Regions from separate parts of the Sphingobium rhizovicinum genome, predicted to be linked through region 3. Evidence: riboswitches for the same ligand, from Rfam matches in the RefSeq annotation. Region 3 holds a riboswitch; each other region holds the start of a gene.
What was found. Region 3 has a riboswitch for cobalamin ahead of ACFOKF_RS05645 (TonB-dependent receptor plug domain-containing protein). Riboswitches for the same ligand answer to the same signal wherever they lie in the genome.

Region 1 (7,368 bases), on a different contig from region 3:
CAGATGCAGCGCGCCCGTCACCCAGACCCAGGCGATCAGCGCCAGCAGCGCGCCGGTCCAGACATCGGCCCGCATGCCGATCCACGCTGCCCCGCCGATCATAACGCCCACGGCCAGACCCGCTGCCGGAAACCAGCGGATCGACGCTGCAAAATCCCGATCGTCCGCCGTAACGCGCGGCATGGGCAGGCGCGTCAAAAACTGGATCGCCAGCACCAGCCCCTTCATGTCGCCAGCCCGACAATCTGCCCCCAGCGCGGCTCTCCCCGCCACAGCCGCAGGGTCAGGCACGCGGCATAGGGCAGGTCGATCGCCCATGTCTGGCGCTGGTCGAAACCGCACAGGCTGGCCAGCGCCGCGCGCATCGCCCCGCCATGGGTGACGATCAATGCCGGTTCGGCCGACAGATCGGCAATCGCCGCGCCGACCCGCGCCACCAGCGCCGACCAGCGCTCGCCTCCGGGCGGCGGGCTAGCGTCAGGGTCGGCATGGAATTGCGCCAGCGCACCCGCGTCCAGCGTCGCCGGATCGGCGCCGTCCCACGCGCCAAAATCCAGCTCCCGCCATCGCACGTCGATCCGGGGCGTCAGGCCGCAATCCTGCGCGATCGCCGCCGCCGCCTGCGCCGTACGCGACAGGTCGGAACACTGGATCGCCGCCACATCCAGCCCCTTCGCCCGCGCCCGACAGGCGGCGATCCCCGCATCGGTCGAAGGCCAGTCGCCATGTCCCAGCAACCGCCCCGTTTCCGCCGGCGCGCCATGCCGCATCAGGTGGAGCAGCACGCTTTGCATCAACCGGCCGACACGCCCGCGTCGGCAAAGGTCGCCATCTGGTCATGCATCGCCAGCGCGGACCGCATCACCGCAACCGCAACCGCGCCGCCGCTGCCCTCACCCAGCCGCATGCCCAGGTCCAGCAGCGGCGTCAGCACCAGCCGTTTTAGCAGGCGTCCATGTGCCGCTTCGGCCGAACGATGGCCGGCGATCACATGGTTGCAAATGTCCGGTGCCCCTGCCGCCATCGCCCCCAGCGCAGCAGAACAGACAAAGCCGTCCAGCACCACGGGAATAAGATGATGCCGCGCCGCCAGCATCGCCCCGGCCATCGCCGCGATTTCACGCCCGCCCACGCAGCGCAGCGTTTCGAACGGCGTTCTGGGCAAATCGGCATGGCAGGCCATGGCAAGGTCGAGCACCTGTCGCTTGACCATCTGGCCATGCGCCCCAACCCCGGTGCCTGCGCCAACCCAATTCTGCGCCGTACCGCCGAAACTGCGCAGGCACAGCGCCGCCGCCGCCGTAGTGTTGCCAATGCCCATTTCGCCCAGCAACAACAGGTCCAGCGACGGATCGACCGCATCGGCTCCCGCATTGATCGCCGCCAGACATTGCGCCTCGCTCATCGCCGGTTCGACCGTGAAGTCCGCCGTCGGCCGGTCCAGATCGATCGGCACGATACGCAGGTCCAGTCCCGCCGCCCCGGCCAGCGCGTTGATAGCCGCGCCCCCGGCGGCGAAATTGGCCACCATCTGCGCCGTCACTTCTGCAGGAAAGGCGCTGACCCCATGCCGGGTCACGCCATGATTGCCGGCGAAGACCAGCGCCAGGCCATGGTCGATCCGCGGCCGCGCCCGCCCCTGCCATCCCGCCATGAACAACGCAATGTCTTCCAGCCGGCCCAGCGATCCGGCCGGCTTGGTCAGTTGCATCTGTCGCGCGGCGGCGGCATCGCGCGCCGCCTGATCCGGGCCGGGCAGCGACGCCAGCGCCGCCTCGAACGCGGCGACGGTTGGAAAGCGGCTCATGTCGCGACGAAACCGGGCGGCGGGGTGCGGACGATGAAATGACCCTTCACCCCCTGCGGCCAGTCGGCAAAGGGCACGCGGCCATGCTCGCTCTCCGCATAATGGGCGGCATAGTCCAGGATCGCGCGCGCAGCCTCCTCATCGGGGGTGAAGCGCCCCAACACATAACCGACTTTGCCCGGCGCGCGCAGATGGACGGTGCAATGCTCCGAACAGGCGAACAGGCAGGGCATGTCCTGCACTGCGACACCCTCATAGCGGGGCGACTGGGCCTTCACCCGCCGCAATGCTTCCGCCAGCCGCGCGCCGCCGCGCACGCCTTCCGCATCCTCGCGCGCATCGGGCGAATGGCGACAGCTGTTGCACACCACCACTGCGGGCACATCCTCGACCGGCCGCAACATGGCTCAGGCCGGCCTCTGGCTGGAAAATCTATATATAAATGACGCGCGCATCATGATCCCCGGTCCGTGACAGGACCGCGCGGCGACGAAACGACGATGCAATGCACTTCACGCGCACGACATCCCCGCCGCGCTCCCGCACGGTCGGCTCGTCGTTGCGCGAGGGATGACCCCGTTCGCCCGGCACACCCTGTCCGGTCGAAGAACGACCACGGCCGGCAGGTCTCCTGGCTTGCGGGTCAATGCCGGGGCGAAGCGCCTTCTCGGGACAGGCGTCCCAATGGCTTGTGCCTCGCTGGCTCGCCGCTCACAGTTGCAGGGGCAGCCGGGGTCTTGAACCCCGTTCCCTTTTGATCCCCTTGCGGGGAACCGGACGCAGCGCCGGCCCTATCGGACTTGGCTGGGGCGATCAAGGCGCTTGAGGACATGGTCCGCGCCCTTGTCGCCAATCATGATCGCCGTCGCATTGGTGTTGCCCGCCGGCAGCGTCGGCATGACCGAGGCATCGGCCACCCACAGGCCGTCAATGCCGATCACCGCCAGATCGGCATCGACCACCGCCTGCGGATCGTCCGCCCTGCCCATCTTCGCCGTGCCGACCGGGTGATAGAGCGGGATCGACGCCATCTTCACATAGGCGCGCAACTGTTGCGGATCGGTCAGGTCAGGTCCGGGCCGCAATTCATCTATTATATGTGTCGCAATCGGTGTCTCACGCAGGATCGACCGGGCGATGCCGATCCCCTCGACGATCTGGTCGATGTCATCGTCGCTGCCCAGCTGGCGATGCGCGATCTTCGGCGGCGCGAAAGCATCGGCCGATCGCAGGCTGATCCGTCCGCGATGACTGGGCCGCATCAATCCGACCAGCGTCGAGACGGACGGCGTCTTGCGCAGCATCAGCCGGCCCCGCGCATCAAAGTCGAACGCGAAGGCGGCGAAGCTGATCTGGAGATTGGGCGCGGGCAAATCCGACCGGCTTTTCACGAACGCCTGGGCGTGGCCGATCGCCGTGGTCAGCGCGCCCCGCCGGGCAAGCGCATAGCGCAACAACTGCCATGCTCCGCGCAGTCCCTGCGCATCGCTGTTCAGCGTCCTCACATCGACTTCGTTGACGACATGGGTGCCGACATGATCCTGCAAATTGCCGCCGACGCCGGGCAGATCGCGCACGACATCAATGCCATGAGCGCGCAGATGATCGGCCGGACCGATGCCCGACAGCATCAGCAGGCGCGGCGTGTTCATCGCGCCGGCGCTCAGCACCACGCCATGACGCGCGCGCAGCATCTTTTCGACGCCATCCTGCCAATAGACGATGCCGATGGCGCGATTATTGTCGATCAGGATACGCAGCAATTGCGCGCCCAGCAGGATGGCGGGCGCTTTGCCGCCACGCCGTTCGTGCAGATAGCCTCGCGCCGCCGAACAGCGCTCACCGCCCCGCTGCGATACCTGCACATAATCGACGCCCTCGGCGCTTTCGCCATTCAGGTCTGGCGATCGGGCGATGCCTGCCGCCTGCGCCGCGGCGATCCATTGATCGGTAATCGGATAACGCGCACGGCCTTCCGACACCGCAATCGGCCCACCCGCGCCGCGCCATGTGTCGGCGCCGCGCTCATTATCCTCCAGCCGCCGGAAATAGGGCAGGACCGCTTCATAATCCCAGCCCGCCACGCCCTGCCGCGCCCATTCGTCATAATCCCAGCGATGGCCACGAATGAACATCATGCCGTTGAGCGCGCTGCCCCCGCCCAGCATCCTGCCCGCCGGCCAGATGTCCGCCCGCCCGCCCAGCGACGGGTCCGGCTCCACCTGATAACACCAGTCATAGGCCGGGTTCTGGACGATCGCGCTGGTCAGCGCCGGGATGCGCGATCGCATATGCCGGTCGGTCCCGCCCGCCTCGATCAGCGCGACGGCAAGGCCCGCTTCGGCGAGCCGCCCGGCCATGGCGCATCCCGCCGACCCGCCGCCAACGACGATGAGATCCGTCTCTTCCATGATCATTCCTAGAAATTGGACATGATGGCGGCGCTGGGCGCGTCGATCGGCTGGCCCGCCGCCCGCATCTTCGTTTCGCGTGCGTGCAGCTTGCCCTGTTCGTCGATCAGCCAGGCGTGGATCGCATCCACATCCTGAACGCTCAGCAGGTCATCCCAGCGCGGCATCCCGCCGGGCAGCAACACCCCCTCCCGCACGATCGGCGCGAAGACATCATGCGTCGCCGGCTGCATCCGGCGCAGATCGGGCGCGGTGGAGCGCAACTGATTGCTGTGGCAGATAGCGCAATTCTGGAAGAACAGCGCCTGCCCCTGCGCGATCGTCGCTGAAGTCACGCCCGGCTTTTGCGCAGGCGGTGCGAGCGCGGCCTCCATCGGCGGCAATTCCGCCGGTTTGGGCACCGGCCCGCCGTCCAGCCTGAACACCAGGATGCGGTTGGCGTTGCCATAGCGATAGGCGGCCGAATAGCGCGGCACATAGCCCCATCCGCCACCGCCAAAGCCCGTCGCGACCGCAACATATTGCACGCCCTTCACCCGATAGGTCATGGGCGCCGCCATGATCGAACTGCCGGTGTCGATTGCCTTGATCAGCTTGCCCGTGTCAGCATCGCGAACGATCAGCTTGCCGCCAATCGTACCATGGAAGATCAGGCCAGATGCAGTGGACAGCATGCCCATCCGGTCCTGCCAGCCTTCGGTCGGCACCGACCAGCGCGCCTTGCCGGTCAGCGGATCGATGGCGCGCAACTCGCTGCTATAGGGCTTGTCCTTGACCCATTGCATTTCGGGCAACTTTTCCACCTGTTCGCGGATCGCGGGCGGCAAAGTGGGCAGCAATGCCTGCAATTGCGGCGTGAAGATCAGGGTCGTCTGGACATTCAGCGCCTTGGGACGCCGCGCTTCCGCCGGGGTGCCGGGCGGCACGGTGAACATCAAATTCCCCATATCCAGCACGGAGGCGTAATAGCTTTTCCGCTGCGCATCATAGGCCGCCGGATACCAGTTACGCGCACCCGCCGAGGCCGGGAAGATCAGGCGCGGGCCATTCCAGAAGTCGGTGCGCTCCGGCGTCATCTGCGGCACGCCATCCTTGTCGAACCCTTTGGTCCAGTTGGTCCGCACCAGCGCGTTGACCCGCAGCGGTTTGCCGGCTTGCCGGTCCAGCACGAACAGATAGCCATTTTTGGGCGAATGGAGGATGACCGGCCGAACCTGCCCGTCCACCTCCATCTCCGTCAGCACCATCGGCTGGGTGGCGGTGAAGTCCCAGCTGTCGCCGGGCGTTTCCTGATAATGCCATTTGACCGCGCCGCTTTTGGCATCGAGGGCGACGATCGAGGAGAGATAGAGGTTGGTGCCGCCCTTGGGCGACCGGGTCGCGATCGAATAGGGGCCGCCATTGCCGACGCCGATATAAACGGTGCCGAACTTGGGATCGTAATTGATCGCGTCCCATACGGTGCCGCCGCCGCCAATATCCCAGCGGCTGTTGGCGTCCCAGGTCTTGAGCGCGGCGTCGAGCGCCTTATCCTCCTGCGGCCCCTTCGCCGGATCATGCGGCACGGTGTAAAAGCGCCAGGCCTGCCCGCCGTCGGCAATGCGATAGGCGGTGACATAGCCGCGCGTGTCATATTCCGCGCCGGCATTCCCGATCAGCACCAGATCGCCCGCTACTTCGGGCGCGCCGGTGCTGGTGTAACCCCGGCTATGATCGACCACCGTGTCGACTTTCCAGACGACTTTGCCGCTCTTCGCGTCGAGTGCATACAGCATCCCGTCGAGCGCGCCGACCATCACCTTGCCATTGGCGAGCGCGACGCCGCGATTGGCCTGATCGCAGCAGGCGGATCGGTTCGCCTGCATGTCGACCTCCGGCTCGAAGGTCCAGAGCGGCTTGCCGCTCGCCGCGTCCAGCGCATAGACGCGGCCCAGATTGCCACTGGTGTACATCACGCCATCGACCACCACCGGCGTCGCTTCCTGGACGCGACTGGTGTTGAGGTCATAGGACCAGGCAAGGCCGAGCTTTGCGACATTATCCTTGTCGATATCGGTCAGGCGCGAATGATGGCTGCCCCAGACGTCGCCGCCGGTATAGGGCCAGTCGTCGCCTGCCCCCGCGTCGCTGCCGCCACGCGCGCACCCCGCCAGCGCCAGCAACCCGGCCAATGCCAATAGCGCCTTTCTCACAGCGGCCAGCTTCCCTTATGCGCCAGCATCACGTCGCGCAGGCTTTTGGGCTTGCGGCCGGTGATCGTCTCGACCCAATCGGTCTTTTGCGCGAAATAGCCTTCGCGGATCGACTGGCCGAACGTCACCATATCGTCACTCGACCAGGGGATCGGCCCGTCAGGGATGATGTCGGAGGCATGGCGCGGCGCGCCCAGCCCATCGAAATAGGCGAACATCGCATCATCATCGACCGCTTCGACCAGGATCGGCTTGCCCGCCAGTTCGCTCGCCAGCGCCATCGCCTGCGGAATGGTGATGAGGTCGGGGCCGGTCAGCACATAGGCCTTATTCTCATGACCCGACTGGGTCAGAACGCCAACGGCCGTCGCGACGCAATCGTCGCGGCTGACGAAGGCGACCGGCCCGTCACCGCAATTGTCGGGCTTTCCGCCCGCCATCAGCGCCGGGATCGTCATCGGCCCGGCGATCGCCTCGGCATATTGGCTGTCGCGCAAATGCGTCCACGCCGCGCCCGACGCCTCGATAATCTCCTCGGTTGCGCGATGGTCATGTTTGACGATGGCCGGATTGCCTGGCGCGTCGGCGGCGATGATCGATGTGTAGACGATATGCCTCACGCCGGCCGCCATTGCCGCCTCCACGGCGTTGCGATGCTGGCCGACTCGCGTGCCGACCCGCGCGGTGCTGATCAGCAGCATCTTCTCGCCCCCGGCCATGGCGGCCGGCAGGCTGGCGGGATCGTCAAAATCGGCAAAGCGCACATCCGCGCCCTTTGCCGCCATATCGGCCAGCTTCGCCGGCGTGCGGGTCAGCAATATCGCGTCCCGCGGCGCGACCTCTTCCAGCAGCAATTCCGCCGCCGCCCGGCCGAAGGATCCCGAAGCGCCTGAAATGATGATCTTCCCCATGCGTCCTCTCGCTTGCATGATCTGCCGTCTTGTTGCAGACAACCGTA
Region 2 (7,368 bases), on a different contig from region 3:
CACATTTGCGCAACGGGCCGACATGGCGCAAAGGCAGGCTTTGCTCCTCACCCGCATCGACGCGCGGGCCGCACAGCTTGCCCTGACCCGGTCGAGTGCGGCGCGGGTCGAACTGGGGGATGCGGTGCGGGCCTATCTCACCAGCATTGCGGATGAAGAGGCGCTGATGGACGGGGACGAACCGGATCGTCATTATCAGGCGCAGGAACATGCCAACGCCCAGCGACTGGTGCGGTTGCTGATGGCGCGTCCCGATGATCTGACCAACATCCGGGTGATGATCCGGCATATTGCCGCCCGGGAAAATGAAGAGGCGGAACTGGCTACGGCGCAGGCGCGACAGGCGCAGACGCATGCATGGCGGACGATCCTGATCATTCTCTGCCTATTGTTGATCCTGCCGCTCTGGGCCAGCCTGTTCCTGTGGCGTCACCTGATCCGGCCGCTGGATGCATTGGCCCGCGCCAGCCGCTCCATCGCCTGCGAGGCTTTTCGCAAGCCGCTTCCCAGCAGCCGCCTGTCGGAAATGCAGCATCTGATCAGCCAGTTCGACAATATGGCGCAGGCCGTCGAGGAGAAGGTGGTCGCCCGGACAGGCGCCTTGCAGCAACTCAATCAGCAACTTGCCGATACCGATCAGCGCCGCCGCCTGTTCCTGTCAAAGGTCAGTCATGAATTGCGCACGCCGGTTACCGTCATGCGCGGCGAAGCGGAAGTGGCGCTGCGCATGAATGGCGACGCGCCCAGTTTGCGGGACGCGCTGCGGCAGATACTGGACAGCAATCATTTCCTGGAACGGCGACTGAATGACCTGCTGACACTCGCCCGCGCGGAAGATGGCGCATTGCCGATCCGGCATGATCCGGTCGATCTGGCGCAACTGGCGCGTCAGGTCGGGCAGAGCGCGTCCGGATTTGCCAATGCCAGCGGCGTCCGGCTGGAACTGGAGGCGCTGGATCGCCCCATGCTCGCCATCGGCGACGCGGATCGGCTACGACAGGCGATGCTGGCGCTGGTCGACAATGGGGTCAAATTTTCTCCGCCGGGCGGCACCATCAGATTGGAGAGAAGCTGCGCGAACGGCCAGGTGGGCGTCCTTATCAAGGATGAAGGGCCGGGCGTGGCGGAGGGCGAACTGGATCGGATCTTCGATCCCTATGTGCAGGGGAGGGCCGGGCGATCGCTTGGTGGAACCGGGCTGGGCCTGTCGCTGGCGCGCTGGATTGCGCAGGCCCATGATGGCGTGATCAGCGCCTGTAACAGGAATGAAGGAGAGGGCTTATGCGTGTCGCTCAGGCTGCCGGCGCGGGTTTGAGGATTTTGCTGGTGGAAGATGATCCGGGCATTGGCCGGTTCGTCCATCGCGGCCTGACCGCGGAAGGCTATGCCGTCGAGTGGCAGACGTTGGGGAAGCGCGCGCAGGCGCGGATGGCATCGGGCCAGTTTCATGCAGCGATCCTGGATCTGGGCCTGCCCGATGCAGATGGCGCCGATCTGTGCCGCGAAGCCCGCGCCAGAGGCAATGATCTGCCCATTTGCATGCTGACCGCCCGGGCCGAACTGGAGGACAGGCTGGATGGCTTTCGCTGCGGCGCGGACGATTATCTCACCAAGCCTTTTTCCTTCGAGGAATTGCTGGCCCGACTGAATGTCATGGTCCGGCGCAGTCTTGTGCAATCGCGGGACCGGATCGTGCTGGATGGACTGGTGATCGACCTGCGCAGCCGGTCCGCCCGGGTGGAGGAGGCATCGCTGTCCCTCAGCCGGCGTGAATTTGACCTGCTGCATTGTCTTGCGCGGCAGGCCGGACAGGTCGTCACCAGAGGCCAGATATTGGACGAGGTATGGGGGCAGGATGCGGACGTTACCGAAAATGCGGTCGACGTCTATATTGGCTATCTGCGCAAATATCTGTCCGCCCATGACAGCGCGCCAGACCTGTCGACGGTGCGTGGCGTGGGCTTTGTGCTGCGTCATCGGACCAAAGCATAAGTCACTCTGAGAGAAATCTCATAAAGCCATCAGGACCATCTCATAAAGCCCCGCCTACTCTTGGTTTCGACAAGCGGTGATGGCCGCAGTCTGGATTTAGGAGGATGCGATGATGGGAAGACGGGGGCGTCTGCTGGCTTGCGCCATGACGATGCTGGTTGCGGTGCCGGCGATCAGCCAGCCAGTGGCGCAGAAGCATGATTTCAGGCTGCCCGGCGTCGGCTGGGACGATATTCTCAATGACGAACATAGCACCGACAATGTGCTGATGTACGGTCTGGGGGTGAAGGCGCAGCGGTTCAGCACGCTGGACCAGATCAACAGCGACAATGCGAAGAAAGTGGTGCCCAAATGGGTCTTCTCCTTCGGGGACGAGCGGCAGCGCGGTCAGGAAAGCCAGGCGCTGGTCTATGACGGCGTCATCTACGTCACCGCATCCTACAGCCGCGTGTTCGCGCTGGATGTGAAGACGGGCAAGAAAATCTGGTCCTATACCGCCCGCCTGCCCGACGACATTCGCCCCTGCTGCGATGTCGTCAATCGCGGCGCGGCCATTTATGGCGACAAGATCTTCTTCGGCACGCTGGACGCGGGGATGGTCGCGCTGGACCGCAAGACCGGCAAGGTGGTGTGGAACAAGAAGTTCCAGGATCACAAGGCCGGCTACACGATGACCGGCGCGCCCACGATCATCAAGGACAAGAAGACCGGCCGGGTCATGCTGATCCACGGATCGTCGGGCGACGAATTTGGCGTGGTGGGCGAACTTTATGCCCGCGATCCCGACACCGGCGAGGAAATCTGGATGCGGCCGATGGTGGAGGGGCATCAGGGCCGGCTGAACGGCAAGCCATCGACCTTCACCGGCGATCCCAAGGCGCCAAGCTGGCCCAATGACAAGGATGGCAAGAAGGTCGAGGCGTGGAACCATGGCGGCGGCGCGCCCTGGCAATCGGCCACCTATGACGAGAAGACCAACACCATCGTCATCGGCACCGGCAACCCGGCGCCGTGGAACACATGGAAGCGCTCGCCCGGCGACAGCCTCTATACGTCGGGGCAGGTCTATATCGAACCCTCGACGGGGGAGCCGGTCGGCTTCTTCCAGCATACGCCCAATGATGCGTGGGACTTTTCGGGCAACAACCCGATCGTGCTGTTCGATCTGGAAAAGGACGGCAAGACGGTCCGGGCCGGCGCCCATGCCGACCGCAACGGCTATTTCTTCCTGACCGATCTCGACAAGCTGACCAAGCGTGACGGGAAGATCAGCAAGCAGAAGGGCAGCGCGCTCGGCATCTATCCCTTCGTTCCCAACATCAGCTGGGCCAGCAAATGGGATGTCGCCAATGGCCGGCCGATCGAAAATCCGGGCCAGCGCCCCCCACCGCCAGCGCCCGGCAAGGACAAGGGCGAAAGCATCCGCGTGACGCCCAACTTCCTGGGCGGGACCAACTGGATGCCCATGTCCTACAACCCCGGCACCGGCCTGTTCTACATCCCGTCGAACGACTGGTCGGAAGATTACTGGACCGAAAATGTCACCTATAACAAGGGTGCCGCCTATCTGGGTCAGGGCTTCCGCATCCGTAAGCAGTTCGACGATCATGTCGGCGTGCTGCGGGCCATGGACCCCAGGACCGGCAAGATCGCCTGGGAAGCCAAGGAGCATCTGCCGTTATGGGGCGGCAACGTCACCACCAAGGGCAATATCGTCATTCAGGGCACCAGCGATGGCTATGTAAAGATCTTCAATGCCAAGACCGGCGAGGAACTCTGGAAATTCCAGACCGGCTCCGGCGTGGTGTCCGTGCCGATCGTCTGGGAAGAGGATGGCAAGCAATATATCGGCCTCGCTTCCGGCTATGGCGGCGCCGTGCCGCTATGGGGCGGGGACATGGCCGACCTCACGCGAACGGTCAGCCAGGGCGGCTCCTTCTGGGTGTTCGAACTGCCCGAAGCCTGATGATCTTGGCGCGGAGCCCGACACTCCGTGCGAAGCGCCCGGCCGGACCGCGACCTCCCTCGCGCCTCCGGCCGGGCACCCCATTTCCTCATCCTGTTTTCGCCATGGATCGGATCTTCCCATGCGCCTTGCCTGCCTTGTCCTGCTGGCCGCTTCTGTCGCCGCCCCTGCCTTCGCCCAGCAAAAGATCGTCAATGTGGAGGAGCGCCCGACGCCATGGGTCGTGAACGGATGCACCATCGTCCCCCATGCGTCCTGCGCCGGCGCGGATTTGCGCTTTGCCGATCTCGCCAATGCGGACCTGACCGGCGCGGACCTGCACGGGGCCAAATTGTCGCGTGCGGACATGCGGCATGCCAATCTGACAGGCGCCAATCTCGACGGCGCGGATCTTGATGGCGCGGATATGTCCATGACGTTCCTGAATGGCGCGCGGCTGAACGGCGCGTCGCTGCGCGGGGCCAATCTGGCCTTTGCGCGCGCCGGCCACGCCATGTTCGACGGCGCCGATCTGACTGCGGCGACGCTGGAAAAGGCGCTGCTGAAAGGGGCTTCGTTCAGGGAGGCGAAGCTGATCCACGCCGATCTGCTGGAGGCCAAATTCTATGAAGCCAATCTGGAACGGGCGACCATGGACGCATCCCGCATCCGCTTTGCCGTGTTTCAGGATGCGTGGATGAAGGATTGTGCCGGCTGCCCGTCCAGTTGGCAGACCGGCGACACCGTATGGCAGACCGAAGAGAAGGAACGACTGCGCAATCGGGAACGATGACTTGCGCAGGACCGGCTTGCATCATAAGGAGCCTTGTCCTTGACCTGTTTCGGCAGGATGAGGGCGAAGATCGCGTCGGTTCCCCGGAGACGGGGATTAAAATGGGAACGCGGTGAGGAGGGTGAAAGCCCTCCGAATCCGAGGCTGTCCCTGCAACTGTAAGTGGCGAGCGCGATATACAGGTGCGGACGGCATGAAGCCCGATCCGCCAGCCACTGGGCCGGACGCTAAATCCTGCGAGGCCTGGGAAGGCCGTATATCAAGCGATGACCCATGAGCCAGGAGACCTGCCGGCGTCTGGTCGCTCTTGCCCTGGTCCAGGGGATGGCCGCGGCACGGTGAACTCCGTCTGAGCGACGAACGAGCGGCTGGGGCCGCATCGGACGCTGTGTGTCGGTCGCCCCTGGCGTCCGGCCGATGCCGGCTGCCGACCGTTCGTGAACGGCACGCCCCCGCCCATATGTCGTGCGACGCCGACGGGGGATTATAATGTTGAAGTTCACATCGGCTGCGCTCGCGGCCTTTTCACTATGCACGCCTGTCGTTCTGGCCCAGCCTGCCGCCGAAGGAGCGGATGGCGAAGCCTCCACCATCGTCGTGACCGGGGTTGTGGACCCGCTGCGCCTGAATATGAAGTCGCAAGGCGCCAGCCGGCTTGGCCTCACCGCGCTGGAAATGCCCGCCAGCGTGGAGACGCTGGATGGCGACGCCATTCGTCTGCGCGGCGATTTGACCATTCAGGATGCGGCCGCCCGCGCGACCGGCATCGTCAACACGTCGGGCGTGTTCGGCTTTGGCCTCTCGTCGCGCGGCTTCACCGGCCAGAATTCGGTGATGACGCTCTATGACGGGATGCGCATGTATAATAACACGCTCACCTTCCCGGCCGATCCGTGGATGGCGCAGAGCGTGGAAATTTTGCGGGGGCCTGCCTCCGTCCTCTATGGTGAGGGCGCCATTGGCGGGGCGGTCAATGTGGTCCGCAAGCAGCCGTCCGACGATATGCAGGTGAGTGGGCGGATCGGCCTTTCCTCCTTCGACAGCTTCAATGTTGCGGCCGGTGCCGGCGGTCCCATCAGCGAAGGCCTGTCCTATCGCGCCGACGCCAGCTTCCGCCGGTCGGAAGGCTGGATGGATCGGGGCGACAATGATGCGCTGGCTCTGGCCGGGGCGATCCGGCTGAAGCCTGCAAACAACCTCAGCATCACCCTGTCCCACGACTTCAGCGATCAAAATCCCCGGACCTGGTTCGGCGTGCCGCTGGTCAATGGCCAACTCGACCGATCGCTGCGGAAGAATAACTATAATGTGACCGACGCCAGCCTGCGTTTCCGCGACAACTGGAGCCAGGCAAAGGTCGAATGGAGCGTGTCGGACGCATTGACCATTCGCAGCAGCTTCTACCATCTCTGCGCCAATAAATATTGGAAGAATGCGGAAAATCTGACCTACATCCCGGCCACTGCCACGACCCCCGCGCAGGTGCGGCAGAGCAGCTTCCTGGAACTTTATCATATCCAGAAGCAGACCGGGAACCGCACCACCGCCAATCTGGATCATGACCTGGCCGGTCTGGAAAACCGGCTGGTCGTTGGCTTCGACGTCAATCGCATCAGCTACAAAAATGTCAGCAACAGCGGCAACACCGCCACCCGGTTGGTTGACGCCGCAAACCCGGTTCCCGGCCTGTTCATCCATCAACCCGGAGCAGTGACGAAGGCGCGCTACACCAATCGCATCCGCCAGTTTTCGATCTTTACCGAAGACCGGCTGAAATTCAGCGACCAGTTTTCGCTCGTCGGCGGGCTGCGTTATGACCGGCCGGAAATCACCAAGACCGACTATGTGAATGCGGCGAACAACTTCACCGCCACGCCCGATGCCGTCACCTGGCGCGTGGGCGCGGTCTATAATCCGATGCCCAGCCTGTCCCTCTATGGCCAATATGCGACCGCCGCCGATCCGGTCGGCGCGCTGGTGTCGACCAGCGTCGCGCAGAGCGATTTCGATCTGTCGACCGGGCGCCAATATGAAGCAGGAATCAAGCATATCTTCTGGGGCGCACGGGGCCAGTGGACGCTGGCGGTCTATGACATCGTCAAGCGCAAACTGCTGACGTCCGACCCGCTGATCCCGACCATCCAGGTGCAGGTTGGCCAGCAAAGTTCGCGCGGGGTGGAAGCATCGCTGTTTCTGGAGCCGGTCGACCGCGTCAACATCACGCTGAACGGCGCGCTGCTGCGGGCGCGCTATGACGATTTCGCCGAATCCGTGGGCGGCGTCCTGTTCCAGCGGGCCGGCAACCGGCCCAGCAATGTCGCGACCCGAACGGCCAACGCTTTTGTCAGTTGGGAATTTGCAAAGGGCTGGGTCGTGGATGGCGGCGTCAGCTATGTCGGCAAACGCTATCAGGACGCGGCGAACAGCCGGGTCGTGCCCGCTTATGCGCTGACCGACGCAGGGTTCCGGTTCCAGTTCGTCGAAGGCGCCAGCATCGCCCTGCGCATGCGCAACATCTTCAACGAAACCTATGCGCGTGCAACCTATGGCCAGACCCAATGGGTGTTGGGCGATCCCCGGACTGTCGAGGCGACCATCAATGTCGCCTTCTGACGGGCTGGTGGCGCGGCGGAGGGCA
Region 3 (7,368 bases):
GCATTCAGGTCGATGACCATATGGTGACGAGCGACCCTGACATATTGGCGGTCGGCGAATGCGTGGAGCATGACGGCAATGTCTATGGCCTTGTCGCGCCACTGTGGGACATGTGCCGCAGCCTGGCCGATGGCCTGACCGACCAGCATAGCGGTTACAAGGGATCGGTCACGTCAACCAAGCTGAAGGTTGCCGGGCTGGACGTCTTTTCCGCCGGCGATTTTTCTGGCGGGGCGGGGTGCGAGGACATCGTCCTGCGCGACGCCTCACGCGGGGTCTACAAGCGGGTCGTGGTGAAGGACGGCCGGATCGTCGGCGCAGTGCTTTATGGCGATACGGTCGATGGCGGCTGGTATTTCGATCTGCTGAAGCGCGAGGAAGATGTCAGCGAAATCCGGGAACGGCTGATCCTGGGGCAGGCTTTTGCTTCGGGCGGCGGCGCGCTCGATCCGCTGGCGGCGGTCGCCGCGCTGTCCGACGATGCCGAAATTTGCGGCTGCAATGGCGTCAGCAAGGGGCAGGTGGTGTCCTGCATCGAAGCGGGCAATTGCAGCCTCGACACGGTGCGCGCCGGGTGCAAGGCGTCGGCCAGTTGCGGTAGCTGCACGGGTTTGGTCGAAAATCTGCTGACTGTCGTGCTGGGCGATGAGGTAAAATCCGGTCCCAAAACGATGTGCAAATGCACCAGCTTTACCCATGACGATGTTCGTCGCGAGATCGTGGCGCAGAATATGCGCTCCATCCCCGAAGTGATGCAGTTGCTGCACTGGTCGACGCCCGATGGCTGCTCCTCCTGCCGCCCTGCGCTCAATTACTATCTGCTCTGCGCGCTGCCCGGCGAATATCAGGACGATCAGCAGAGTCGCTTCGTCAATGAACGCATGCACGCCAATATCCAGAAGGATGGCACCTATTCGGTCGTGCCGCGGATGTGGGGCGGCCTGACCAACCCGCGCGAACTGCGCGCGATCGCTGATGTGGTCGAGAAATTCAACGCGCCGATGGTCAAGGTGACGGGCGGCCAGCGGCTCGACATTTTCGGGATCAAGAAGGAGGATTTGCCCGCCGTCTGGGCCGATCTGAACGCTGCGGGAATGGTGTCGGGCCATGCTTATGGCAAGTCGCTGCGCACGGTGAAGACCTGCGTCGGGTCCGAATGGTGCCGCTTCGGCACGCAGGATTCGACCGGCCTTGGCGTCAAGATCGAACGGATGACCTGGGGCTCATGGATGCCCCATAAGTTCAAGATCGCGGTGTCGGGTTGCCCCCGCAATTGCGCCGAAGCGACGATCAAGGATTTCGGCGTGGTGTGCGTGGACTCCGGTTATGAACTCCATGTCGGCGGCAATGGCGGCATTCATGTTCGCGCCACCGACCTGCTGTGCAAGGTCGCAACCGAACAGGAGGCGATGGATTATTGCGCCGCCTTCACCCAGCTCTATCGCGAGGAAGCCCGCTATCTGGAGCGGACCGCGCCGTGGATCGAGCGGGTCGGCGTCGACTATATCAAGCAGCGGATCGTGGAGGATGAAGCCGGCCGCGAAGCGCTGCGCGCCCGCTTCCTCTATTCGCAAAGCTTCAGCCAGGATGATCCCTGGGCCGAACGTGCGGCCGGCCAGCATGCCGAACTGCACCAGCATCTTGAACCCATTGCCATCGCTGCGGAGTAAGATCATGACCGACTGGATCGACATTGGCACGCTGGCCGACATTCCCCAGCGCGGCGCCCGCACGGTGCAACTGGCGGGGGAGAAGGAAATCGCGGTGTTCCGCACCGGCGACGATCATGTGTTCGCGCTGATCAATGAATGCCCGCACAAGAAGGGGCCGCTCAGCCAGGGCATCGTCCACGGCCACAGCGTCGCCTGCCCGCTGCACAACTGGAATATCGCCCTGAAAACCGGCGAAGCGCAGGGCGCGGACGAAGGCTGCACGCCGACCATCGCGGTCAAGCAGGAGGATGGCCGTATCCTGATCGCGCGCCCGACCGCGCTGCAGGCGGCGGCATGATCGCGCCGGGCGAGGTCTGGCTGGTGGGCGCAGGGCCGGGCGACCCGGACCTGCTGACCCGCAAGGCCGAAAAGCTGATCGCAGCGGCCGAGATCGTCTTCTACGACGCGCTGGTCGGGCCGGGCGTGCTGGACCTGATCCCGCCCGGCGTTGAGCGGGTGAGCGTCGGCAAGCGTTCCGGCCGCCACAGCAAGGCGCAGGAGAGCATCAACGATCTGCTGCTGGCGGCGGCCAAGGCAGGCAAGCGGGTCGTGCGGCTGAAGGGCGGCGATCCGTCGGTCTTCGGCCGGTCGGCGGAGGAGATGGCGCATCTGGCCGCTGATGGCGTCCGCTTCCATATCTGTCCCGGCATAACAACGGCCAGCGCAGCGGCGGCGAGCGGCGGAGCGTCGCTCACCCTGCGCGGCGTGGCGCGGGGGCTGACGCTGGTGACGGCGCATCTGAAGGCGGGCGAGTCGCTCAAGCTGGACTGGGAAGCGCTGGCGCGGCCAGGCGGCACGCTGGGCATCTATATGGGCCGTGCAGCGGCGGGCGAGATCAGCCGATCGCTGATCGCTGCCGGGCGCGACCCAGAAACGCCGGTGATGGTGGCGGTCAATGTCTCGTTGCCCGATGAAAGGCTGATCCGGGGCAAGCTCAGTGCGCTCGCCTTTCTGGTGCAGACGATCAGCGACGAAGATCCGACTTTGCTGCTGATCGGCGAAGCGGTGGCGGCGACGCATTGTGCTGCGGACATTACGGCGGAGGTGGCGCTTTCCGTCTGACCAACGCGATGAATGCCATCAGGTCAGCGCAGCCAGATCCTCCGGCCGGTTGATGTTGGGCAGCGTCAGCCCCGGCACCTCCACGATCCGGGCGCCGATGCGCTCCAGCCAGCCATAGATGGATCGGTTATTCTCTTCGTCCAGATGCGCGTCCAGTTCGAACGCCAATGTTGCCGGCCACCAGCCGAGCAGTTGCTGGCCCTGTAGCACGGCAGGCTTGTCGCCGATCAGCGCGGCGGGCAATTCCGCCGGGTAGAATGGCATGTCGCAGCCGGTGGTCAGCACGCCGATAAATCCGTGACTCAGCGCATGATGCAGCGCTGCATTCAATCCGCCCAGTGGCCCCATGTCGGGATGCGGGCGATCCGCCAGTCCGCCCTCGCGTCCGCATAGCACGACGTCAGCGACATGGGGGGCAAGGCCGGCCATCGCATGATCGAGCAGGGTTTTTCCGTCGAGCAATGCCAGCGCCTTGTCGCTGCCGAATCGGCTGGATCTTCCACCAGCCAGCACGGCGCCCAATATCGGTCCACTGCGCATATCCGCCTCCATCATCAGCGCGGTCTGAGCATAGCATATTTCAGCCCGATATTCTGCATCAGCCGTGGTGCAGGACGCGCATTGCTACATGTCGGGCCGGGCCATAGATTGTGGGGATGCATGATGAGAATGATGTTCTGCCGCCGAATACCCACCTGACCTTCATCCGGCTCACCCCGGACGGCGCGGCCACGCCGATCGATCGGCAACTGGCGGAAGAAGTGCCGGTCGTGATCGAATATAATGGCGCGGGCTATGCTGTGCTGATGGCGACGCCGACCGATATTGGCGATCTGGTGCAGGGGTTCAGTCTGGCCGAGCGACTGATGACGCGGGAGGATGCGCTGCTGGACGTCGATGTGCATCGTACCGACAGCGGTGTGATCGCCCGCGCGACATTGCCGCCGCACCGGACCGAGGGGTTGCTCGATCGGGTGCGACATCGTGCGTCGGATAGTAGTTGCGGCCTGTGCGGGATCGAGAATCTGGAGCAGGCGATCCGGCCGTTGCCGCGCGTGACGACGACTTCGCGGGCGGACCGGGCCGCGATCTTCCATGCGCTGGAGGCTTTGCGCGATCATCAGCCCCTGAACGCCGCCACTGGTGCCGCCCATGCCGCCGCGCTGGTCGGTGCGGATGGCGCGATCCGGCTGGTGCGGGAGGATGTCGGGCGGCACAATGGGTTCGACAAGCTGATCGGCGCGATGGCGCGGCAGGGCATGGATTGGGATGGCGGTTTTGCGCTGCTGTCCTCACGCTGCTCCTATGAACTGGTGGAGAAGGCGGCGCTGGCCGATTGCCCGCTGCTCGTCACCATTTCCGCGCCGACCCGCCTGGCGACGGAACGCGCGGCGGCGGCGGGATTGCCGCTGGTCGCGCTGGCCCGATCCGACGCGCTGTTGCTGCGGGGCAACGCTGTGGCGCTTTAATCGCGCCCTGCTTGGATTCGCCCCGGCTTTCCCGTACAGCGCCGCGCGTGGGGAGGGGTTGTTCTTTTCCTGCAAACAGATCGCGCCGGTGCCCGTGAGGGCTGAAACGGGAATGCGGTGCGGGTGCGCGAGCGCCCAATTCCGTGGCTGTCCCTGCAACTGTAAGCGGATAGCGCGATGCATGGGGTCGAAAGACCGGCCACTGGAGCCCATCCGGGAAGGCTGATGCATCGTGCAACGACCCGCGAGCCAGGAGACCTGCCGGCGCTTGGTCGCTCTGCTTTGGTCCAGGGGATGGCCGGGGCACGGTGGGTTTTCCGTCGAGCGACGCCGTGCGGCCGGGGCCGCATCGGGTTGCGGCGGGACATGGCGTCATCCCTCCAACATCCGACCGCCTGCGCGGACGCCCCGACCCTGATAGTCGCCATGCGACGCCATAGGGGCTTATATGTTGAAAATGGGAATATCGCTCGCGGCCTTGCTGGCTGCGACACCGGCACTGGCGCAGGAGGACGAGATCATCGTCACCGCCACCGGCATCGAACAGCCGCGCGACGAAGTAGGGCAGGCGATCACCGTCATCGACGCGAAGACGATCGAGCAGCGGCAGGCGACCGACATCGTCGATCTGCTGGCGACGACGCCGGGCGTGCGCTTCAACCGCAACGGATCGACCGGCGGCGTGACCAGCGTGTCGCTGCGCGGAGCGGAAACGACGCAGACTCTGGTGCTGATCGACGGGGTGAAGGTGAATGATCCCAGCGGTATCGGCGACGGCTATGATTTCGGCCATTTGCTGACCGCCAATATCCGCCGGGTCGAAGTGCTGCGCGGCTCCAATTCGGTCGTCTATGGCAGTCAGGCGATCGGCGGCGTCGTCAACCTGATGACCGGGACGCCGGCCGAAGGTTTCGCGGGCAATGCCTCGATCGATTATGGCTATGCCGATACGCTCAATGCCAAGGCGGATGTGTCCGGCACCGCCGGTATTGCGTCCGGCGGGATCGGTGCGGCTTATTATCGCACCGACGGCATTTCCTCGGCCGCTGGCGGCACCGAGCGGGATGGCTATGAGAATATCGCCACCAACGCCCGGCTGAAGCTGGCCTTCACCGATACTCTGAGCCTCGACCTGCGCGGCTATTATATCTATGCCGACCTCGATTATGACAGCTTCTTCGGCGCGCCCGCCGACAGCAGCGACGTTTCGAAGGTCGACCAATATGTCGGCTATGCCGGCGTCAATCTGGCGCTGCTGGACGGCAAGCTGACCAACCGCGCGGCCGTCACCTGGATGCGCAACGACCGCGACTATTATTTCGTGCGCGGCACCGACCCGGATTATGGCTATTCGGGCACCAATTTGCGCTTCGAATATGAGGGCGTCTATGCCCCGGTCGATCAGGCGAAGCTGGTCTTCGGTTACGAGCATGAACGGCCCGATTATGATTATTTCGGATTTGGCGACACCGCGAGCGCGAAGATCAACATCGACAGCGTCTATGGTCTGGCGATCGTGAAGCCCTTCACCGGCCTCGCCGTCACCGGCGGCCTGCGCCATGACGATCATAGCCAGTTCGGCGGCGCGACCACCTTTGGCGCGAACGCCAACTACACGCCCAATGGCGGCGCGACCAATATCCGCGTCAGCTATGGCGAAGGGTTCAAGGCGCCGTCGCTCTATCAGCTGTATGATCCATGGAGCGGCAATCGTGCGCTGACGCCCGAACGGTCGAAAAGCTATGACGTTGGGCTGGATCAGAGTCTGGCCGGCGGCCGTGCGCAGTTGTCGGTCACGGCCTTCCGCCGCGATACCCGCAACCAGATCAATTATGATTACGTCACCTATACCTATGGCAATCTGGATCGCACCCGGGCCAAGGGCGTGGAAGCATCGGTTGCGCTGAAGCCGGTCGATGCGCTGACGGTGACGGGCAGCTACAGCTATGTCGACGCGCGCGATCGTTCGGCTGGCGCGGCGACCTATGGCAATCGCCTTGCCCGCCGCGCGGCCAATGCGGTCAGCCTGTCGGCCGATTATGACTGGTTCTTCGGCCTGTCGACCGGCGCGACCGTCACCATGGTCGGCGACAGTTTCGACGATGCGGCCAATACGCGGCGGCTGGACGGCTATGCGCTGGTCGGGCTGCGCGCGTCCCTGCCGGTTGGCGATCATCTGGAAGTCTATGGCCGCATCGACAATCTGTTCGATGAAGGATACGCCACGGCCTATGGCTATAACACATTCGGCCGCGCCGCTTATGGCGGGGTGCGTGTCCGTTTCTGACGATTGCAGGGAAGGGCGGGCGTGATGCCCGCCCTTTCAGCGCGGCGCGTTCAGGCGCGTCGTGATTGCGCGTGCGGCCTGCACATAGGCGGGGCCGCCGCAGACGGTCCAGCTTTGCGGCAGGCTGATGCGCGGGATGCGGGCGAGAGCGGGATGGTGCAGCATTTCGGTTCCCTGATCGACCACATGGTCGGTGGCGCTTTCCACGATCAGCCAGTCGGGCCGGGCAGCGACCATCTCCTCCAGCGAAACCTGCGCCAGCGCGGGCTTGCCGAGTTTTGCGGCAAGGTTGGTGAGGCCGACCCGATGCATCAGATCGTCGATCAAGGTGCCGGTGCCGGTCATATAGCCGCGCCGCTGATAATAAGCCGCCACGCCGCCGCGCCGGGCCTTTGGCAGGGCGGCAAGGTCGCGGTTCATCCGCGCGATCAGCGCTTCGCCCCGGTCGACATGGCCGACGGCGTGGGCGACTTGGCGGATCTGGTCGAGGATCGCGGCATAGCTGTCGGCGCTGGCGACGCCCAGCGTGCGCCACTGGCCCGGCGGCGCACCGGCGACGGCACCCGGACCCAGCGGGAAACCGACCAGCAGGTCGGGCCGGATCGCCAGCACTTCCTCCGACGGACGGCGCAGCGTGCGATGGCCGCGCGCCTTGTCCGCCGCCGCCGACAGTTCGGGATCGCGGGCATTGCTGCTGAGCGCCGCAATCTGCCCCGGATCGGCCAGCGCCAGCAGATATTGATCGGCGCAGACATTGAGCGAGACGATCCTGCGCGGGGGCTGGGGCGCGGTTGCGCCGGTCAGCAGGCAAAGGGCGATCGCAGTAAAGGTCAATGGG
Region 4 (7,368 bases), 1.3 Mb from region 3:
GCATGGACGAGGCCCAGAGCTATCAGCCGCCTAATAAGAGGCTCCCAGCCCTGTTCGCTGACACCGCGTATCTGGAGATTAGCGCGGCTGGTCAGGTCGATCAGCCCATTGCCATAGGCCAGGGCTGCGTCACGCAAGCCCGCCAGTTGCGCGCCATCGATCCGTCCCATCATCGGACGCACCCGCACCAGCAGGCCATCGCCCGCCGCCATCGGATGCCAGGCATCGGGGCACCAGCCCTTGATCTGGCTCATGGTGCCTCCCCCACCAAACTGGCGAGAATGGAATTACGCCGCGTGCGCCACAGGCCTGCCGCATGGAGCGCCGCAAAACGCGCCTCCATCGCCGCCAGCGCGCCGGGATTAACGTCGCTCAGGAAAGCACGAACCTCCGCCCGTCCCAGCGTCGCGTCATGATAGAGATCGAACAGATGATTCGGCACGCTGCCTGCCAGATGCGCAAAGGCACCCAGATGATCGAGCGTCGCCGCAAGTTCCGCCCCGCCGCGAAAGCCATGGCGCATCATGCCATCCACCCAGCCGGGATTGGCAGCGCGCGCGCGCACCACGCGGGCAATCTCCTCGGTCAGCGGCCGCGCCGCCAACCGCGCCGGATCACGCGCGTCAAGATGGTAAAGCGCCGCCTTGCCCCCGAGCACCGCCTGCGCGGCGGCGAAGCCCGCCTCATGCGCGGCATAATCGGCGGCCAGCAGCAGGTCGGTTTCGGGCAAATCCTGCGCATGCACAAAGGCATCCGCCGCCGCGACGCGCGCGCGCAGGCCATCCGCATCCCGCACATCCACGTCCAGCGCCTGATCGGACGCGGCGAGCCACGCCTCCCCGGCCGCCCGGCGTGCGTCGTCCGTGTAGGTTTCCGCCGCATCGCCCATGTTCAGCCCATAATGGCCGGGCTGCGGCCCATAGACGCGCGAGGCGGGCGCCATTCCCGCAAAGGGGTTCCAGTCGGTCGGCTCATCCCTGTCACACAAGGCGCGCACCGCCTGCCCGAACAGCACGGGCAGCGTCGGAAAGGCATCGCGGAACAGGCCGGAGACGCGCAATGTCACATCAATGCGCGGCCGATCGAGCATCGCCAGCGGCAGGATTTCTATTCCCGTCACCCGCTCCGACGCGAAATCCCAGATCGGCTTTGCGCCCAGCAGATGCAGCGCCATGGCATAATCCTCGCCCGCCGTGCGCATCGTTGCCGATCCCCACAGGTCGACCACCAGCCCCTTCGGGTAATCGCCATGATCCTGCAAATGGCGGCGGATCAGTTCCTCGGCCAGACGAATGCCCTGCGTATGCGCCGCGCGGGATGGCACGGCGCGCGGATCGACCATGAACAGGTTGCGGCCGGTCGGCAGCACATCGGTCCGCCCGCGATGCGGCGATCCCGACGGCCCCGGCGCAACCCGCCGCCCATCCAGCGCCGCCAACAGGCCATCGCGCTCCGCCACGCCCTGCTCGCCCCGGCCGAAAATATGCAGGCCGTCGCCATATTGGCTTTCCTTAACGTCGCAGACGAAGCGATCGATCCGGCTGATCGCCTCCGCCGGGGACAGGCTGGCGTCGATACCCAGTTCCGCCTCCAGCCCCAGCGCGCGCGATTCCTCGCTTATGTCCGCCTGCAACCGCTGCCGCCGCGCCGGATCAAGCCCATCGGCATTGGAAAATTCGTCGAGCAGCGCCTCGATCCGCCCCAGCCCCGCCCCCTGTCGCGCAGGCGCCAGCGGCGGCGGCGCATGGCCGATCGTCACCGCGCCGATCCGCCGCTTGGCCTGCGCGGCCTCGCCCGGATCATTGACGATGAAGGGATAGATGACCGGCGTCGTCCCGATCAGTGCTTCGGGCCAGCAGGCGTCGGACAGGGCAACCGCCTTCCCCGGCAGCCATTCCAGCGTGCCATGCGCGCCCATATGGACCAGCGCATCGATCCCCTGCGTCCGCAGCCACAGATAGAAAGCGACATAGGCATGGCGCGGGCAGCGCGACAGGTCATGATAGCTGTCGGCGCGATCATGCGTGAGACCACGTTCGGGCTGGAGCGCGAGGATCATCGTGCCGCGCCGCACGGCCGGGAAATGGAAAGCCCCATCCCGCAAATCGGGATCGTTGTCCGGCGCGCCCCATACCACATGCAGATCATCGCGCAGCGCGTCGGGCAAAGACGCCAGCGCACGCCGATAGTCAGCCAGCGACCAGGTCAGATATTCGCGCTGGAGGTCGGCGACCAGATCGCCCGCCACCTCGACCGCATAGCCAGCCCCGGCCAGATCGCCCAGCATCGCCTCCGCCGAAGCGATCGCATCCAGCCCCACCGCATGCGCCATCTGATGCGCCTTGCCGGGATAGGTCGACAGGATCAGCGCCAGTTTCCGCTCCGCCACCGGGCGCTGGCGCAGATGTACCCAAGCCGCCACCCGGTCCACAATGGCCGCGATCCGTGCCGGGTCCGCCCGATGCGCGCCGCGCGCAAATTCCAGCGCCGGGTCGCGCGCCTGCGCTTCCTTGAAACTCGCCACCCCGGCAAACAGCCGCCCATCCACTTCGGGCAGGACGACATGCATAGCGAGGTCAGCGGGCGACAGGCCCCGCGCCGACTCCTGCCACGCCTGCCGTCCCGATGTCGCCAGCGCCAGCTGGAACACCGGCACGCCCGCGCCATCGAGCGGGGTCGTGCCATCCTCTCCCCGCGCGGAAAAGGCGGTGGCATTAATGATCGCGGCGGGCGCATAGGCCTTCACCCAGTCCGCAATCTGATCCCGTATTTCAACCGGTTTGAGCGAGGGCGCGAACAGCCCCACCATGTCGAAGCCCCGCCCGGCAAAGGCATCGCGCAGCGCCTCGAATGGCTGGGTATCCGCAGCCGTCAGATAGGAACGATAGAAGACCAGCAGGATGCGTGGCCGATCCGTCCGGCTTTCGAAAACCGCCGGAGACGCCAGATCGCCATCCCACGCCCCGACCATCGGCAAAGACGCAATCGGCGACTCCGCCCCACCTAGTCCCGCAGCACCCGCCAGCAGCCCCAGCGCCACCTGCGCCGCCACCGCACCGCCCTCGTCACATAGCCGCGCAAGTGCCCGCAACGTCGCAGCCGGCACGGTCGAGGCCGCCTCCAGCCGCGCATCGGGCCGCCCGTCCCCCGGCAGCACCGCCAGCGCGATCCCCCGCGTCAGCGCCAGCGCCTCGACCTGTTGCAGGCCATAGGTCCAGTAGGATGCCCCCCCGATCAGCCGGATCAGGATCGCCTTCGCCCCGAAGAGCGTCCGTTCGATATAGGTATCGACCGACAGCGGATGCGTCAGCGCCGCCAGATTGGCGAGCCGCAGTGTCGGCAACACGCCGCGCGCGCCATGCCAACCCGCCGCAAAGGCGGCCAGATCGCTGTCCGAAAAGGACAGGAAGACAAGATCGGCAGGCGTCTGCCCCAGATCCTGCGGGACAGCCGCTTCCTCGATCCCATGGGTCTCGCGGAAGATGACGTGCATCGGGGTAGCTCAGCCTTCCAGCACGGCCCGGATCGCAGCCTCATCGATGCGATCATGCTCGGCGATCACCACCAAAGCCGTTGCACGCGCTTCGCCAGGCCGCCAGGGCCGGTCATACTGGTGCCGCACCCGCGCGCCGACCGCCTGCACCAGCAGGCGCATCGGCTTGCCGGCCACCGCCGCATAGCCCTTCACCCGCAAAATCTGCTGCTCGCGCGCCAGCCGCTCGATCCGCGCAGTCAGGTCAGCCGGATCGGCAATCTCGCCCAGCGTCAGGACGATACTGTCGAAATCCTCATGCTCATGATCATCCTCGCCATCATGGTGCGATGGACGCGCAGCCAGATCATCCTCCGCCGCCGCATTCAGGCCCAGCAGCACGCGCGGGTCGATCACCCCTTCGACCAGTTCGATCACCGGTAAGGGACGCGGCGTTTCGGCCGCAATCACCGCCCGCGCGGCGGCGACGCCTTCCGGCCCGGCAAGGTCCGCCTTGGTCAGCAGCACCATGTCGGCGCAGGCCAGTTGATCCTCGAACACTTCGGACAGCGGCGTTTCATGGTCGATGCCCGGATCAGCCAGACGCTGCGCCTCCAGCGCTTCCAGATCGGGCGCGAACCGCCCGTCCGCCACCGCCTCCGCATCGGCCAGCGCGATCACGCCGTCCACGGTGATGCGCGACCGGATCGCCGGCCAGTCGAACGCCTTGAGCAACGGCTTGGGCAGCGCCAGCCCTGAGGTTTCGATCAATATATGGTCGGGCCTCGGCTCCAGCGCCAGCAGCGCCTCGACCGTGGGGATGAAATCATCGGCGACGGTGCAACAGATGCAGCCATTGGCCAGTTCGACGATATTTTCCGCCGGGCAATCGGGAATGGCGCAGCTTTTCAATATGTCGCCATCCACACCCAAAGTGCCGAATTCATTGACGACCACCGCGAGCCGACGCCCGCCGGCATTGCGGATCAGATGGCTGATCAGCGTGGTCTTGCCGGCACCCAGAAAGCCGGTGACGATAGTGACCGGCAGCTTGGCCAGATCGGACATGTTATTCTCCCGCGCGCCAAACGACGACAGGCGGGGCTTGCCGGCATCCCCAAGAGACGCCGACCGACGCGCGACGACGGGCGGACGCGACAGGGCGCCCGGCATCCCGCACCGTGTAGCCCCAGCCACACGATTTCGTCGCTCAGACGGAAGAAACTACCGTGCCATGGCCATCCCCTGGACCAGAGCAAGAGCGACCAGACGCCGGCAGGTCTCCTGGCTCGCGGGTCAAGGCTTGATGCGCGCCTTCCCAGACCTTTTGGGGTCCAGTGGCCGCTCTCGCAAGGAGAGCATGCGCATCGCGCTCGCCGCTTACAGTTGCAGGGACAGCCGCGGAATTGAGGAGGCAAGCCCCTCTCACCGCATTCCCATTTAAAGCCCCTTACGGGGCACCGGCGCGATCAATGTTCGTCGCCCTAAACCAAATCGGCCGCCAAGCCAACGCTGTTCAACCAGCCGTCCGCACTTCGATCTCGTCAAAGCGTTTCCAACGATAAATGCCGAAACTCAGCACCCAGCAGAGGATGAACAGGCCGATAATGGCAAAACCCAGACTGTTGAAATTCTCGCCCAGTTCCGCCGCGATCCGCCAAGGGCCACCCTCCAGCCCCAGCTTGTCGCCGATCAGCGCCATCGCCTCGATCCCGCCGATGACGATCGCGACCAGCGCCGAAATCAGGGTGATGGTGATATTGTAATAGAGTTTGCGGATCGGCTTCACGAACGCCCATTCATAGGCGCCCAGCATCACCACCCCGTCCGCCGTATCGACCAGCGCCATGCCGGCGGCGAACAAAGCGGGCAGCACCAGGATCGTGCCGATCGCCATGCCATCGGCGGCCTGACTGGCAGACAGGCCCAATATCGCCACTTCCGTCGCGGTATCGAAGCCCAGACCGAAGATGAAGCCCAGCGGCGCCATATGCCAGCTTGCGCTGACCAGCCGGAACATCGGCCGGAACAGGCGCGCCAACAGCCCGCGATTGCCCAGCAACAGGTCCAGATCCTCCTCGACATAGGCGCCGCCCGCCCGGACATGGGCAAAGCTCTTCCACACCGACCGCAGGATCATCAGGTTCATCGCCGCGATCGCGAACAGGAAGGTCGCCGACACGCCGGTCGCCACGATCCCGCCAACCTCGCGAAAACTCTCGAACCGGGCCAACGCACTGGCCGTCAGCGCGATCGTGACGGAGGCGATAGCGATGATCGCCGAATGGCCGATCGCAAACCAGAAGCCGACGGTGATCGGCCGCTGCCCATCCTGCATCAGCTTGCGCGTCACATTGTCGATCGCAGCGATATGATCGGCATCCACCGCATGGCGCAGCCCCAGCCCCCAGGCGAGCAGCGCCGTCCCCAGCATCAATGGCTGGTCATGAAATTGGGCAAAGGCCCATAGCCAAACGGCGATATTCGCCGCGATCAGCGCGGCCATCAACCCGGTCACGCGATGCCGCAGGCGCGGCGTCGAAGATTTGGACATGTCAGTCATGGGAAAAGGAAACACCCCGGCATCATGCGACAAGACAGGGGCCAGCGCGCATCGACCGGACGCCATCAGCGACCGACGCACGGTTCCAAGGCGGCCCCCGCCGCTCTTTCGTCGCTCAGACGGAGTGATACCGTGCCATGGCCATCCCCTGGACCAGGGCAAGAGCGACCAGACGCCGGCAGGTCTCCTGGCTCGCGGGTCGACGCTTGACGCATGGCCTTCCCGGGCCTCGCAGGATTTAGCGTCCGGCCCAGTGGCTGCCTTCCTTATTTCAGAAAGGCCTATGCGTCGCACTCACCGCTTACAGTTGCAGGGACAGCCGCGGATTTGGGGGACGAGTCCCCCGCACCGCATTCCCTTTTAAAGCCCCTCACGAGGCACCGGCGCGATCGGCGGCCAATGGGTGAACCCATCGGCCGACGCCGGGCATAACCCGGCGTCACCCGCTTGCCAAGCGGGTGAAAGTTCAGCTTTCAGCCCGCCCGTGCCGGGCATCGACACGCAGATGACGGCTGTAAAGCCAGCCGATGCCAATCAGGCTGAAGCCCAGCGCCAGGAAGGATGCGATGCGCGGCAACCCGGTCAGGCCCGATGCATCAAGCAGGAACACCTTGGCCACCGCCCCCAGCATCAGCAACAACGATGCAATCCGCCAGTCGCGTCCACCGCGCCGAATACCCCATAGCAGGAAGCTGATGGCCAGCGCGATCGCCAGAACGGAGCGGCCAATATCCTCACCCGCCGACAGATAGGGCAGGTTCAGCATCGGCCCGCAGAACAACTGGCGCAGCATGGTAAAGGCGAACAGCAGGATCAGGACCATATAGGCGCCTTCGCGATAGCGCATGCAACGCTCGGCCGGTTCTGGCGCCATTCGTCCGACCAGCCACAGCCCGATCAGCGGAATGGCAAAGGCAGGCACCAGCAGGTTGAACAGCGGCACGCTACCCACCGCCTGCGCCGCCCAGAACGGGTTATGCAGCAACAGCGTATAGAGCAAATTATGCGCGATCCCGGCCAGTACCAGCGTCAGGCCGATCTCCCGCTGATTGAACCGGCGCCATGCGGCCCAGCCCGCCATGATCAACAAGCCTTCCCAAAGCGTACGCTCGGCCAGGCCGGCCCGCACGAAGGCGGCATGGTCGGCGATGGCGAAGGCCTGCTTATACAGGATATGCAGGGCGATCATACCGAACAGGCCGGCCGCGATCACCGCCAGTTTCCGTCCGATCAGACCGATCGCCTGCTTCCCCCGGATCACCGCCAGCCCAATGAGCGCGGCCGGCAAGGCAAGGCGAAGCAGCATGTCGACCCTATCGGGCAACAGGCTCAC

Region 1: linked by a shared signal. The riboswitch ahead of ACFOKF_RS23465 (DUF1636 domain-containing protein) and the one ahead of ACFOKF_RS05645 (TonB-dependent receptor plug domain-containing protein) in region 3 are both predicted to bind cobalamin.
Region 2: linked by a shared signal. The riboswitch ahead of ACFOKF_RS21130 (TonB-dependent receptor) and the one ahead of ACFOKF_RS05645 (TonB-dependent receptor plug domain-containing protein) in region 3 are both predicted to bind cobalamin.
Region 4: linked by a shared signal. The riboswitch ahead of cobW (cobalamin biosynthesis protein CobW) and the one ahead of ACFOKF_RS05645 (TonB-dependent receptor plug domain-containing protein) in region 3 are both predicted to bind cobalamin.

What each region holds. Positions count from the first base shown of each region.
Region 1 covers NZ_JBHRVU010000005.1:1,029,615-1,036,982, forward strand. Annotated here, with positions in the region: gene ACFOKF_RS23450 (adenosylcobinamide-GDP ribazoletransferase) at 1-228, opposite strand, end outside; gene ACFOKF_RS23455 (histidine phosphatase family protein) at 225-794, opposite strand; gene cobT (nicotinate-nucleotide--dimethylbenzimidazole phosphoribosyltransferase) at 794-1,807, opposite strand; gene ACFOKF_RS23465 (DUF1636 domain-containing protein) at 1,804-2,211, opposite strand; cobalamin riboswitch at 2,412-2,600, opposite strand; gene ACFOKF_RS23470 (GMC family oxidoreductase) at 2,599-4,218, opposite strand; gene ACFOKF_RS23475 (PQQ-dependent dehydrogenase, methanol/ethanol family) at 4,227-6,410, opposite strand; gene ACFOKF_RS23480 (NAD(P)H-binding protein) at 6,407-7,321, opposite strand.
Region 2 covers NZ_JBHRVU010000005.1:534,398-541,765, reverse strand. Annotated here, with positions in the region: gene ACFOKF_RS21150 (sensor histidine kinase) at 1-1,315, shown strand, start outside; gene ACFOKF_RS21145 (response regulator transcription factor) at 1,282-1,992, shown strand; gene ACFOKF_RS21140 (methanol/ethanol family PQQ-dependent dehydrogenase) at 2,261-3,958, shown strand; gene ACFOKF_RS21135 (pentapeptide repeat-containing protein) at 4,080-4,730, shown strand; cobalamin riboswitch at 4,790-5,039, shown strand; gene ACFOKF_RS21130 (TonB-dependent receptor) at 5,220-7,343, shown strand; gene ACFOKF_RS21125 (hypothetical protein) at 7,330-7,368, shown strand, end outside.
Region 3 covers NZ_JBHRVU010000004.1:870,168-877,535, forward strand. Annotated here, with positions in the region: gene nirB (nitrite reductase large subunit NirB) at 1-1,670, shown strand, start outside; gene nirD (nitrite reductase small subunit NirD) at 1,675-2,010, shown strand; gene cobA (uroporphyrinogen-III C-methyltransferase) at 2,007-2,774, shown strand; gene mobA (molybdenum cofactor guanylyltransferase) at 2,793-3,314, opposite strand; gene fdhD (formate dehydrogenase accessory sulfurtransferase FdhD) at 3,431-4,243, shown strand; cobalamin riboswitch at 4,313-4,523, shown strand; gene ACFOKF_RS05645 (TonB-dependent receptor plug domain-containing protein) at 4,692-6,530, shown strand; gene ACFOKF_RS05650 (ABC transporter substrate-binding protein) at 6,567-7,368, opposite strand, start outside.
Region 4 covers NZ_JBHRVU010000004.1:2,169,939-2,177,306, forward strand. Annotated here, with positions in the region: gene ACFOKF_RS11690 (cobalamin biosynthesis protein CobG) at 1-254, opposite strand, end outside; gene cobN (cobaltochelatase subunit CobN) at 251-3,493, opposite strand; gene cobW (cobalamin biosynthesis protein CobW) at 3,503-4,540, opposite strand; cobalamin riboswitch at 4,730-4,952, opposite strand; gene ACFOKF_RS11705 (HoxN/HupN/NixA family nickel/cobalt transporter) at 4,989-6,026, opposite strand; cobalamin riboswitch at 6,196-6,435, opposite strand; gene ACFOKF_RS11710 (DUF2339 domain-containing protein) at 6,502-7,368, opposite strand, start outside.